DNA from 2 places in the Blastococcus sp. SYSU DS0973 genome. Region 2 is predicted to be linked to the other one. Evidence: riboswitches for the same ligand, from Rfam matches in the RefSeq annotation. Region 2 holds a riboswitch; the other holds the start of a gene.
What was found. Region 2 has a riboswitch for S-adenosylmethionine ahead of ACI791_RS15050 (bifunctional o-acetylhomoserine/o-acetylserine sulfhydrylase). Riboswitches for the same ligand answer to the same signal wherever they lie in the genome.
Positions count from the first base shown of each region.

Region 1 (5,256 bases), on a different contig from region 2:
CCTCAGCCTCTACTGGGCCGCCACCGGCCGGCCGGCCGAGGACGCGCACATGGACGAGGCCCTCGCGGTCGCCGGCCTCGGCGCGGCCATCGACCGGCCGGTGCGCCGGTACAGCCAAGGCATGCGCCAGCGGGTCGCGATCGCCCAGGCGATGCTCGGGCTGCCCGATCTGCTCGTGCTCGACGAACCGACCAACGGGCTCGACCCGCCGCAGATCCACGCGATGCGCGACGTGCTGCGCTCCTACGCCGCCACCGGGCGCACCGTGATCGTCTCCAGCCACCTGCTCAGCGAGATCGAGCAGACCTGCAGCCACGTGGTGGTCATGGCCAAGGGGCAGAAGATCGCGCAGGGCACGGTGGAGGAGATCGTCGGCGCCGGAGGCTCGGTGCTCGTCGGCCTGGCCGACGACGCCGACACCGACCGGGCGATCGCCGTCCTCTCGTCGCTGCCCGGGGTCACCGCCGCGCGCGGCGACGACGGCCTGGTCGCCGAGCTGGACGGCGCCCGCCGCGCCGACGTGCTGCAGGCGCTGGTGTCGGTCGGCATCGCCGTCGAGCAGTTCACGCCGCGACGGCGGCTCGAGGACGCCTTCCTGGCCCTGGTGGGGGAGAGCTGATGACCACGACCGACCACGTGCAGCCGACCGGCGCGGTCGCCGGTTACCGGCCGGAGCGCACGCTGCGGCTGTCGGTGGAGCTGCGGCGGCAGTTCAAGCGCCGCCGCACCCTCGGTGTCTTCGCCCTCATGATCGCGCTGCCGCTGGTGCTCATCGCGGCACTGCAGCTGGGCGCGAGCGAGGAGGCGGCGGAGAACAGCCGGATCAACCTGGTCGACGTCGCGACGGCGAGCGGGCTGAACTTCACCCTGTTCGTGCTGTTCGCGACGACCAGCTTCTTCCTCGTCGTGGTCTACGCGCTGTTCTTCGGCGATACCGTCGCCGTCGAGGCGCAGTGGGGCTCGCTGCGGTACGCACTGGCCACGCCGATCCCCCGGATGCGGCTGCTCCGGCAGAAGTGGCTGGCCGCGCTGGTGCAGTCGGTCGCGGCGCTGGTCACGCTCGCCGCGGTCGCGGTGGTCGCCGGCGGGATCGCGTTCGGCTTCGACGACATCAGGACGCCGGTCGGTGTGGGGATCGACCAGGGCGAGGGCATGCTGCGGCTGGCCGGGATGCTCGGCTACCTCGCCGTCCACCTGCTCGTCGTCGGCGCGCTGGCGTTCTGGTTCTCCACGATCACCGACGCACCGCTGGCGGCGGTCGGTGGCGCGGTGTTCACCATGTTCGTCTTCGCCATCCTCGACCAGGTGGAGCAGCTCGGGTCGATCCGCGACTGGTTCCCGACGGCGGAGGAGTTCGCCTGGACCGACCTGCTGCAGACGCCGGTCGACGACGGCGACCTGTTCCGCGGCGTGATCCAGTCGCTGGTCTACATCGCCGTCTTCACGGCGCTCGGGTTCCGCCACTTCGCCCGCAGAGACGTGACCAGCTGACAGCAGTTCGTGCACGAACGGTCGTCCCAGACTGCCCGAGGCGACCGTTCGTGCACAGAACGCCGGCTCACAGGCTCTGGCGCACCGCCTGGGCCCAGCCCTCGCCCATGGCGGCGGCGGTCACCGAGGCGTTGGGGACCGCGGCCAGCGCCGCGGCCATCCCGTCGACCGCCCCGCCGTTCGCGGTGATCCACAGCCGGCCCACGGCGGGGGCCATGTCCAGGTCGCTGAGGCTGTCGCCGATCGCCACGGCGTCGTCGGGGAACAGGCCCCGGCGCTCCAGGTCCCAGGCGATCGCCGCCCCCTTGGAGATGCCGCGCGGCATCAGGTGGTAGACCCGCGGCGGCGCCGGGTCGTCGTGGAGGCCGAACCGGGACGACGCGGGGATGGCCCCGTTGTCCTTGAGCGTCAGCCACCCCGCCCCGCGTTCGGCCAGCCAGGCGTCGACGGCGAGCGGATCCACCCGGCCGCGCAGCAGCGCGTCGGTGTGGTGGGTCGCGTGCCAGGGGGCGTGCCACTCCAGCCGGCCGGGGTGCGCGGCGACGAGGTCCTCGACCACGCCGAGCTCGGCCATCACGTCCATCGGCGTGCGGTCGCCGTAGCCGGCCGGCAGCTCGCCGCGCAGCCGGTGGGTGTGCCGCCCGGAGCCCCAACCGATGGTGGCGCCGAGCTCCGCGATGGCGCCGTCGGCGGCGAAGATGCGCGCGGCCTCCACCACCTGCTCGTAGGTCCGGCCGCTGACCAGCACCAACGCCACCCCGGCGCGGTGCAGGTCGAGCAGGGCGCCGGCCGGGCCGTCGGTCAGCTCCCGGCCGGCGGTGTGCCAGAAGGAGCCGCGTGGGCCGACCATGGTGCCGTCGAGATCGGTGTAGACGATGCGCGCTGTCACGCCCTCATCCTGTCCGCCGCGAGGTGCCGTACCGCCCGCGGGTATGCTTCGGATCGTTCACTCATCCAGAGGGGCAGAGGGACACGGCCCGATGAAGCCCCGGCAACCGCCGTCCGCGCAGCGATCTCATGGAGCAGCGCGGCGGGAGGTGCCAATTCCGTCCCGCGCGGCTCGACGGCCCGCTGCGGGGAAGATGAGGAGGTAGTCGTCGCATGACTCTCACCGCTCCCGGTTCCGTTCAGGCCGACTCGTCGGCAGGCGGCCCCACCCCGCCGTGTCCGGCCCGCGGGCTGGTCTGCCGCAACTGCGGCGCCACCTTCGGGCTGATCGCCGAGCACGCCTGCGCCGAGTGCTTCGGCCCGCTGGAGGTCGACTACGACCCCGAGCTGATGCGCGCGGTCACCCGTGAGCAGATCGAGGCCGGCCCGCAGAACATCTGGCGGTACGTCGCCCTGCTGCCCGTGGGCCAGGATCCCGCCGAGCGCGTGTCCCTCGACCCGGGCATGACCCCGCTGGTGCGTGCCGACCGGCTGGCCGCCGAGCTGGGCCTGACCGGCGGACTCTGGGTGAAGGACGACTCGGCCAACCCCACCCACTCGTTCAAGGACCGGGTGGTCAGCCTCGCGGCGACCGCCGCCAAGGGCCTGGGCTACAAGAAGATCGCCGCCGCCTCCACCGGCAACCTGGCGAACTCCGTGGCCGCGCACGCCGCCCGGGTGGGGCTGCCGTCCTTCGTCTTCATCCCGGCCGACCTCGAGCCGGGCAAGGTCGTGCAGTCGGCGGTCTACGGCCAGACGCTGGTCGCCGTCGACGGCTCCTACGACGACGTCAACCGGCTGACCAGCGAGCTCGCCGAGACCGACGAGTTCGAGGACACAGCTTTCGTCAACCAGAACGTCCGGCCCTACTACGCCGAGGGCTCCAAGACGATGGGCTACGAGATCGCCGAGCAGCTCGGCTGGCGGATCCCGGCGCAGGTCGTCATCCCGATGGCGTCCGGCTCGCTGCTCACCAAGGTCGACAAGGCCTTCCGGGAGCTCACCGCCGCCGGCATCGTCGAGGCCACGGAGTGGACGATCTTCGGCGCCCAGTCGGCCGGCTGCGACCCGATCGCCACCGCCTTCGACAACGGCTGGGACGTCGTAAAGCCGGTGAAGCCCACCGGCATCGCCAAGTCGCTCAACATCGGCAACCCGGCCGACGGCCCGTACGCGCTGGACGCCATCCGGCGCACCGGCGGTGCCGTGGCCCGCGTCGGCGACGACGAGATCGTCCAGGGGATCCGCGACCTCGCCCGCACCACCGGGGTCTTCGCCGAGACCGCCGGCGGCGTGACCGTCGCGGTGCTGCGGAAGCTCGTCGAGGGCGGGCTCCTGGACCCGGCCAAGGAGACCGTCGTCCTCAACACCGGCGAGGGCCTGAAGACCCTCGACCCGCTGGAGCCGGTCGTCGGTCCGACGCACCGCGTCGAGCCGTCCCTGAAGTCGGTGCGGGCCGCAGGCCTCATCGACTGAGAGAGGACGCCGCCCTCCGCATCCGTCGGAGGGTCCGGGCGGCGCCCGGGACGGGGCCGGTATCGATCGGGCGAAGATGACCGCGACCAGGCCTTTCCTGATGTACCTTCTCGCGCGGATCCAGTTCCATGTTCGTGTTCGAGCGGGCGGAAGAGGTGGACCCGGTTCCCCGATCCGGAGGAGCCGTCCGCACGCACGAACGTGGGAGCACACGTGGCACAGGGCACCGTGAAGTGGTTCAACGCCGAGAAGGGCTTCGGCTTCATCGCCGTCGACGGCGGCCAGGACGTCTTCGTCCACTACTCGGCCATCCAGATGGACGGGTACAAGAGCCTCGACGAGGGTCAGCGCGTCGAGTTCGAGGTCGTCCAGGGGTCGAAGGGGCCGCAGGCCGACGCCGTCCGCTCTGCGTGACCTGTCGTCCTCCGGACGACGCACCGCACCACCCGTGAGGCCCGGTTCCCCGCTCGGGGAGCCGGGCCTCCGTGCACGTCAGGCCACCCGCAGGGAGGCCGGCCGACCCCCCGTTCTTGCACTCGCCAAGGTGGAGTGCCAGACTCGTTTCTGGCACTCGGGGCTCCTGAGTGCCAATCAGGTCGGAACGGTGAGGCACCGGTCCGTGGGCCGACGGAGCGTCCACGTCGCTGGTGTCGTCCGTCGCGGGCGCCGAACCCGGCCGTGCAGCGATCGATGCATGGAGGACACCACCACATGGCCAAGATGATCGCCTTCGAGGAAGAGGCGCGCCGCGGCCTCGAGCGGGGCATGAACACCCTCGCCGACGCCGTCAAGGTGACCCTCGGCCCCAAGGGCCGGAACGTCGTGCTGGAGAAGAAGTGGGGCGCCCCCACGATCACCAACGACGGTGTGAGCATCGCCAAGGAGATCGAGCTCGAGGACCCGTGGGAGAAGATCGGGGCCGAGCTCGTCAAGGAGGTCGCGAAGAAGACCGACGACGTCGCGGGTGACGGCACCACCACCGCCACCGTGCTCGCCCAGGCGCTCGTGCGCGAGGGTCTGCGCAACGTCGCCGCCGGCGCCAACCCGATGGCCCTCAAGAAGGGCATCGAGAAGGCCGTCGCCTCGGTCACCGAGTACCTCCTCTCCACGGCCAAGGACGTCGAGACCAAGGAGCAGATCGCCGCCACCGCGTCGATCTCCGCCGCCGACCCCGCCATCGGTGAGCTCATCGCCGAGGCGATGGACAAGGTGGGCAAGGAAGGCGTCATCACCGTCGAGGAGAGCAACACCTTCGGGCTCGAGCTCGAGCTCACCGAGGGCATGCGCTTCGACAAGGGCTACATCTCGCCCTACTTCGTCACCGACGCCGAGCGCATGGAGGCCGTCCTCGACGACCCGTAC
Region 1 is NZ_JBJHAN010000002.1:207,232-212,487, reverse strand. Features, by position in the region: gene ACI791_RS04830 (alpha/beta fold hydrolase) at 1-619, shown strand, start outside; gene ACI791_RS04825 (ABC transporter permease) at 619-1,491, shown strand; gene ACI791_RS04820 (HAD family hydrolase) at 1,559-2,380, opposite strand; SAM riboswitch class I at 2,439-2,580, shown strand; gene thrC (threonine synthase) at 2,593-3,894, shown strand; gene ACI791_RS04810 (cold-shock protein) at 4,108-4,308, shown strand; gene groL (chaperonin GroEL) at 4,606-5,256, shown strand, end outside.
Region 1: another riboswitch for S-adenosylmethionine. It lies ahead of thrC (threonine synthase); the one in region 2 lies ahead of ACI791_RS15050 (bifunctional o-acetylhomoserine/o-acetylserine sulfhydrylase).

Region 2 (5,256 bases):
CGAAGCCCACCCACCGCACCGTGGCGCCGACCGCGGCGGCGGCCAGCACCCAGGGCCGGATGTTCGCGTCGTGATCCAGCCGGGTGACGACGACCTCGTCGCCCGGACCCCAGCCGGCCGACAGCGTGCGGGCCAGGTCGAAGACGAGCTGGGTGGTGCTCCGGCCGAAGACGACGCCGGCGGGGTCGGTGCCGAGCAGGTCGCCCATCGCCGCCCGCGCCCCGAGCACCGTCTCGTCGGCGAACCGCTCGGCGGCGGTCACCGCTCCCCGATTGCTGACCGGGGCGGTGAGGGCCGCGGCCACCGCCCGGCCGACCGCGGCCGGTACCTGGGTACCGCCCGGACCGTCGAAGTGGGCGGTGCCGCTGGCCAGCGACGGAAAGGAGGCGCGCAGCGCGGCGACGTCGAGGCTCACGGCCGCGACGCTAACCGCCGGCCGGGCGGCTCACCCGGCGAGGGGGCGATCGCGGCGCGGAGCGCGCCGAGGTCAGGGCCGGCGTCCCGTCGCCGACGCCGGAGCTCCACCCGCAGACGCCGGGATCACTCGCGGGCGCGGGCCACCTGGGCGGCCAGGTCCGCGTGCTCCTCGGCGTTCACGCCGCACCCAGCAGCTCGGCCAGCAGCGCCCCGACGGCGCCGGTCTCGATGAGGAAGCCGTCGTGCCCGTACGGCGAGGGGATGACCCGCAGCGGCACGCCCAGCGCGTCGGCCACCCGGCGTTGCTGGTCGAGCGGGTAGAGCCGGTCGGTGTCCACACCGGCCACCAGCGCGCGGGCGGTCACCCGGGACAGCGCCGCCTCGACCCCGCCGCGGCCGCGGCCGACGTCCCAGCTGTTCATGGCCTCGGTGAGCACCACGTAGCTGCCGGGGTCGAACCGGCGGGCCAGCTTGCCGGCGTGGTGGTCCAGGTAGGACGCGACGGCGTAGCGGCCGTCGGCCTGCACGCGGGCGGCGAAGCGCGCCTCCAGCTCCAGCCCGCTGCGGTAGGTGAGGTGGGCGATCCGCCGGGCGATCCCGAGGCCGTCCACCGGCGGGGCGTCGAGCGGGTAGTTCCCGCCCGCCCAGCGCGCGTCGGCCCGGACGGCGGCCTGCTGGGTCGTCTGCGTGCCGATCTGGTCGGCCGAGGCCACGGCGCCGGAGGCCAGGAAGAACAGCGCGCCGACCCGGTCGGGCTCGGCCACGGCCCACTCCAGGGCCCGCATGCCGCCCATGGACCCGCCGGCCACGGCGGCCCAGCGCGCGATGCCCAGGGCGTCGGCCAGCGCGCCCTCGGCGCGCACCTGGTCGCCCACGGTCACCTCGGGGAAGCGCGAGCCCCAGCGGTGGCCGTCCGGCGCGGCCGACGACGGCCCGGTCGTGCCCTGGCACCCGCCCAGGACGTTCGCGCAGACGACGAAGAAGCGGTCGGTGTCCAGGGCCGCCCCCGGCCCGACGATGCCGCTCCACCAGCCGGCCGTCGGGTGTCCCGGTCCGGCCGGGCCCACCACGTGGCTGTCGCCGGTGAGCGCGTGCGCGACCAGGACGGCGTTGTCCCCGCCGGGCGCGAGCGTTCCCCAGGTCTCGTACGCGATCCGCACGGCCGGGAGGGTCCCTCCGCGCTCCAGCGGGAACGGGGCGGGCAGGTCGAGGAAGTGCCGGTCGCCGACCGGGTCCCCCTCGACCCACCCGCCCATCGCTCAGGCGCCCTTGGCGGCGCGGAAGCCCGCCTCGAGGTCGGCCAGGATGTCCTCGATGCCCTCCAGCCCCACGGCCAGGCGCACCAGGCCCGGCGTCACACCGGTGGTGAGCTGCTCCTCCGGGGTGAGCTGCGAGTGCGTCGTCGACGCCGGGTGGATCACCAGGCTGCGCACGTCGCCGATGTTGGCCACGTGGCTGTGCAGCTCCAGCGCCTCCACGAACCGCTTGCCGGCCTCGACGCCGCCGTGCAGCTCGAAGGTGAGGACGGCGCCGGCGCCCTTCGGCGCGTACTTCTGCTGGGCGGCGTGCCACGGCGAGGAGGTCAGCCCCGGGTAGTTGACCCGCTCGACCGAGTCGTGGGCCTCGAGGAACTCGGCCACTCGCTGGGCGTTGCTCACGTGCCGCTCCATGCGCAGCGACAGCGTCTCGATGCCCTGCACCACCAGGAAGGCGTTGAACGGGGAGACCGCCGGGCCCAGGTCGCGCAGCAGCTGCACCCGCGCCTTGAGCGCGAAGGCCGGCGCCCCCAGGTCGGCGTAGACCACGCCGTGGTAGGTCGGGTCGGCCGTGGTGAACATCGGGTGCCGGCCGCCGGTCCAGTCGAACCTGCCGCCGTCGACGATCAGGCCGGCGATCACCGTGCCGTGCCCGCCCAGGTACTTGGTGGCCGAGTGGACGACGACGTCGGCGCCGAACTCGAGCGGGCGGATCAGGTACGGCGTCGCGATGGTGTTGTCGACGATCAGCGGCACCCCGTTCCGGTGAGCGACGCCGGCGACGCTCTCGATGTCGAGGATGTCGCCCTTCGGGTTCCCGATCGACTCGGCGAAGAACGCCCGGGTGTTCTCCTGGACGAGCGACTGCCAGTTCTCCGGGTCGTCGGGGTCCTCGACGAAGGAGACCGTGATGCCCATCTTGGGCAGCGAGTGGTGCAGCAGGTTGTAAGTGCCGCCGTAGAGCGAGGCCGACGCGACGACGTGGTCGCCGGCCTCGGCCACGTTGAGGATGGCCAGCGTCTCGGCGGCCTGGCCCGAGGCGACGGCGAGCGCGGCGACGCCGCCCTCCAGCGACGCCACGCGCTGCTCCAGCGCGTCCTGCGTCGGGTTCATGATCCGGGTGTAGATGTTGCCCATCTCGGCCAGGGCGAACAGGTCCGCGGCGTGCTGCGTGTCGCGGAACTGGTACGCGGTGGTCGCGTAGATCGGCAGCGCGCGGGCGCCGGTCGTGGGGTCGGGGCTCGTGCCGGCGTGGATCTGCCGGGTCTCGAAGCTCCAGCTCGCGGGGTCGCTCATGCGCCGTCTCCTCTCGCTCGCGGAGACCCGCGGCGCACGGGAGCTCCGTCGTTTGCCGGAGGCGGGCGCCTTCCGGCCGGCTCTTCCCCTGGAGCACCTCGGACGGAGTAGAGGTTGCCGGGCAGCCAGCCAGGTGCTTCGCGCTGCCTCTCAGGAGCCGACGTGATCCTAGGACGTCGACCTCCTCACCTGCACACCGCCCGGGTGCTGTGGGCTGGTGACCCCGACCGGCGAGGCGATGTCCCACGTGAAACACCGGGTTTCCGGCGCTCAGTCGGTCGGCGACTCCGGCGAGGCCTCGTCGCCCGGCCCGGCCGATCCGCCCGTGGGCACCGGCTCGGTGGCCCCCGGAGCCGTCGGGGTGGCGCTGGTGCCCGGGGACGGCGAGCCGGTGGTGGTCGGGGTGCTCGACCGGGTGGTCGGCCCCGACGGTTCGGTCGTCGGCACGGGCTCGGTGGTCGTCTCCGCGGGCGCGGTCCCGGTCGGCTCAATCTCCGCAGGCTCGGTCTGCTCGACGGTCTCCTCACGGGAGGCCGGCGTTCCCGGAGCCGGCGGACGCACGTTGAGGTAGAGCGCGCCGATCGAGAGGAACAGCACGACCAGCACCACGGTGGAGGTGCGGGCCCGTCCGAGGTGCCGCGGGATCGACGACCACCAGCGGTGGGCGGGGACGACGTCGGGCGCCGCGGTGCCGGTGGTGGCGGGGGCGGTGCTCACCGTGGGCTCGCCGGGGACGCCGTCGCCGGCCCGGCCGTGGTCGGGGCTGCTCATCGGACTCCCTCCTGCACCGTCGTGGCGCCGTCGCCGGACGGCGCGCTGGTGGTCGGCTGCGGCACCTGCATGCCCTGGCTGCGGAACGCCTGCACCACCCGGGCGCGCAGGTCGCGGCCCACCTCGAACTGCTTGCCCGGCAGGGTGCGGGCGACGACGCGCACGTTCACCTCGTCCAGGCCGAGGGTCTCCACGCCCATGACGGTGGGTGGGTCGAGCAGGAGCGGGCGCATCGCCGGGTCGCGGAACGCGTCCCGGCCGACCTGGCGCAGGATCTCGTTGGCGCGGTTGACGTCGACGCTCGTCGGCACCGGCACGTCCACGACGGCGCGGGCCCAGTCGCGGGACAGGTTGACGACCTTGACGATCTGCCCGTTGGGGACCGTGACGACCTCGCCGTCGGGCGAGCGCACCCGGGTCACCCGCAGCGTGACGTCCTCCACCGTTCCGGTGGCGGGGTCGCCACCGCCGAGGACCTGGATGGAGACGACGTCGCCGAACCCGTACTGCCGCTCGGTGATGATGAAGAACCCGGCGAGCACGTCACCGACGATGCGCTGGGCGCCGAACCCCAGGCCGACGCCGAGCACCGTGGCCGGCGCGACGAGGCCGGTGACCGGAACCCCGAGCCGGTCCAGGACGAAGAAGACCGCGATCGAGTAGATGAGCACGATCGCCGCCCAGGTGAGCACCTGGGTGAGCGAGTGCCGGTGCTTGGCCGCCTCGGAGCGGACCAGCGCGTCGCCGCCGGTGGAGTTGCGGTCGATCCGGTCGGTGATCCGCGTTCCGGCCCAGGCCACGAACCGGGTGAGCAGCACCGAGCCGAGGATGATCAACACGACCTCGAGACCCCGCCCGGACAGCCAGTCCAGCAGCTCTCTCAACGCGTCCACGGGTAGCAGGCTCCGATCGTGGGGAAGACGATCCTTCCACAGTGCGCACCGGTGCCCGTCGATGCCAACCGGTCCCGGCCGGTACCGCGGTCGCGGCCGCGCGACGGGCCGCTGACCTGCGCCGCAGCAGCACGGAGAGATGACTCACGCCGGCGGGCGGGGCTCCACGAACAACGACTGGGTGGACCGGCCGATCGGCCCGGCGGCGTCGAAGAGGACGGCGAGGCACTGCGCCCCTCCAGTTCCGCCGTGCACCGTGGTGGCGTCCATGCCGAGCCACTCGCCCCGCGGCGGGCGGTGCAGCGCCACGGACAGGTCCACGTTGGCGAACGTGGCCTGCGTCCAGTCCAGGTTCGCGGAGATGCCGCTGGCGGCGTCGGTCATGACCAGCAGGTGCTGCAGCGGGGTCATCGGCTCCCCGGCGACCAGCGTGCACTCCGGCCGGGTCCACGCGGTCGCGGGCCCCGGGCCGTTGAACGTCCCGGCGGCGAACCGCCAGTCCAGGGCCCGGTGGTAGGCGATCTCGGTGGTGAAGAACGCCGCGCGCTCGGCCCGGCTCTCCTCCGGTCCGGCCGGCGCGGGGTGCGGCTGCGCGGTCGCCGGAGCGGCGTCGTCACGGGACC
Region 2 is NZ_JBJHAN010000009.1:92,711-97,966, forward strand. Features, by position in the region: gene ACI791_RS15040 (cysteine desulfurase-like protein) at 1-415, opposite strand, end outside; gene metX (homoserine O-acetyltransferase MetX) at 594-1,673, opposite strand; gene ACI791_RS15050 (bifunctional o-acetylhomoserine/o-acetylserine sulfhydrylase) at 1,677-2,969, opposite strand; SAM riboswitch class IV at 3,013-3,127, opposite strand; gene ACI791_RS15055 (hypothetical protein) at 3,240-3,740, opposite strand; gene ACI791_RS15060 (mechanosensitive ion channel family protein) at 3,737-4,633, opposite strand; gene ACI791_RS15065 (thioesterase family protein) at 4,778-5,256, opposite strand, start outside.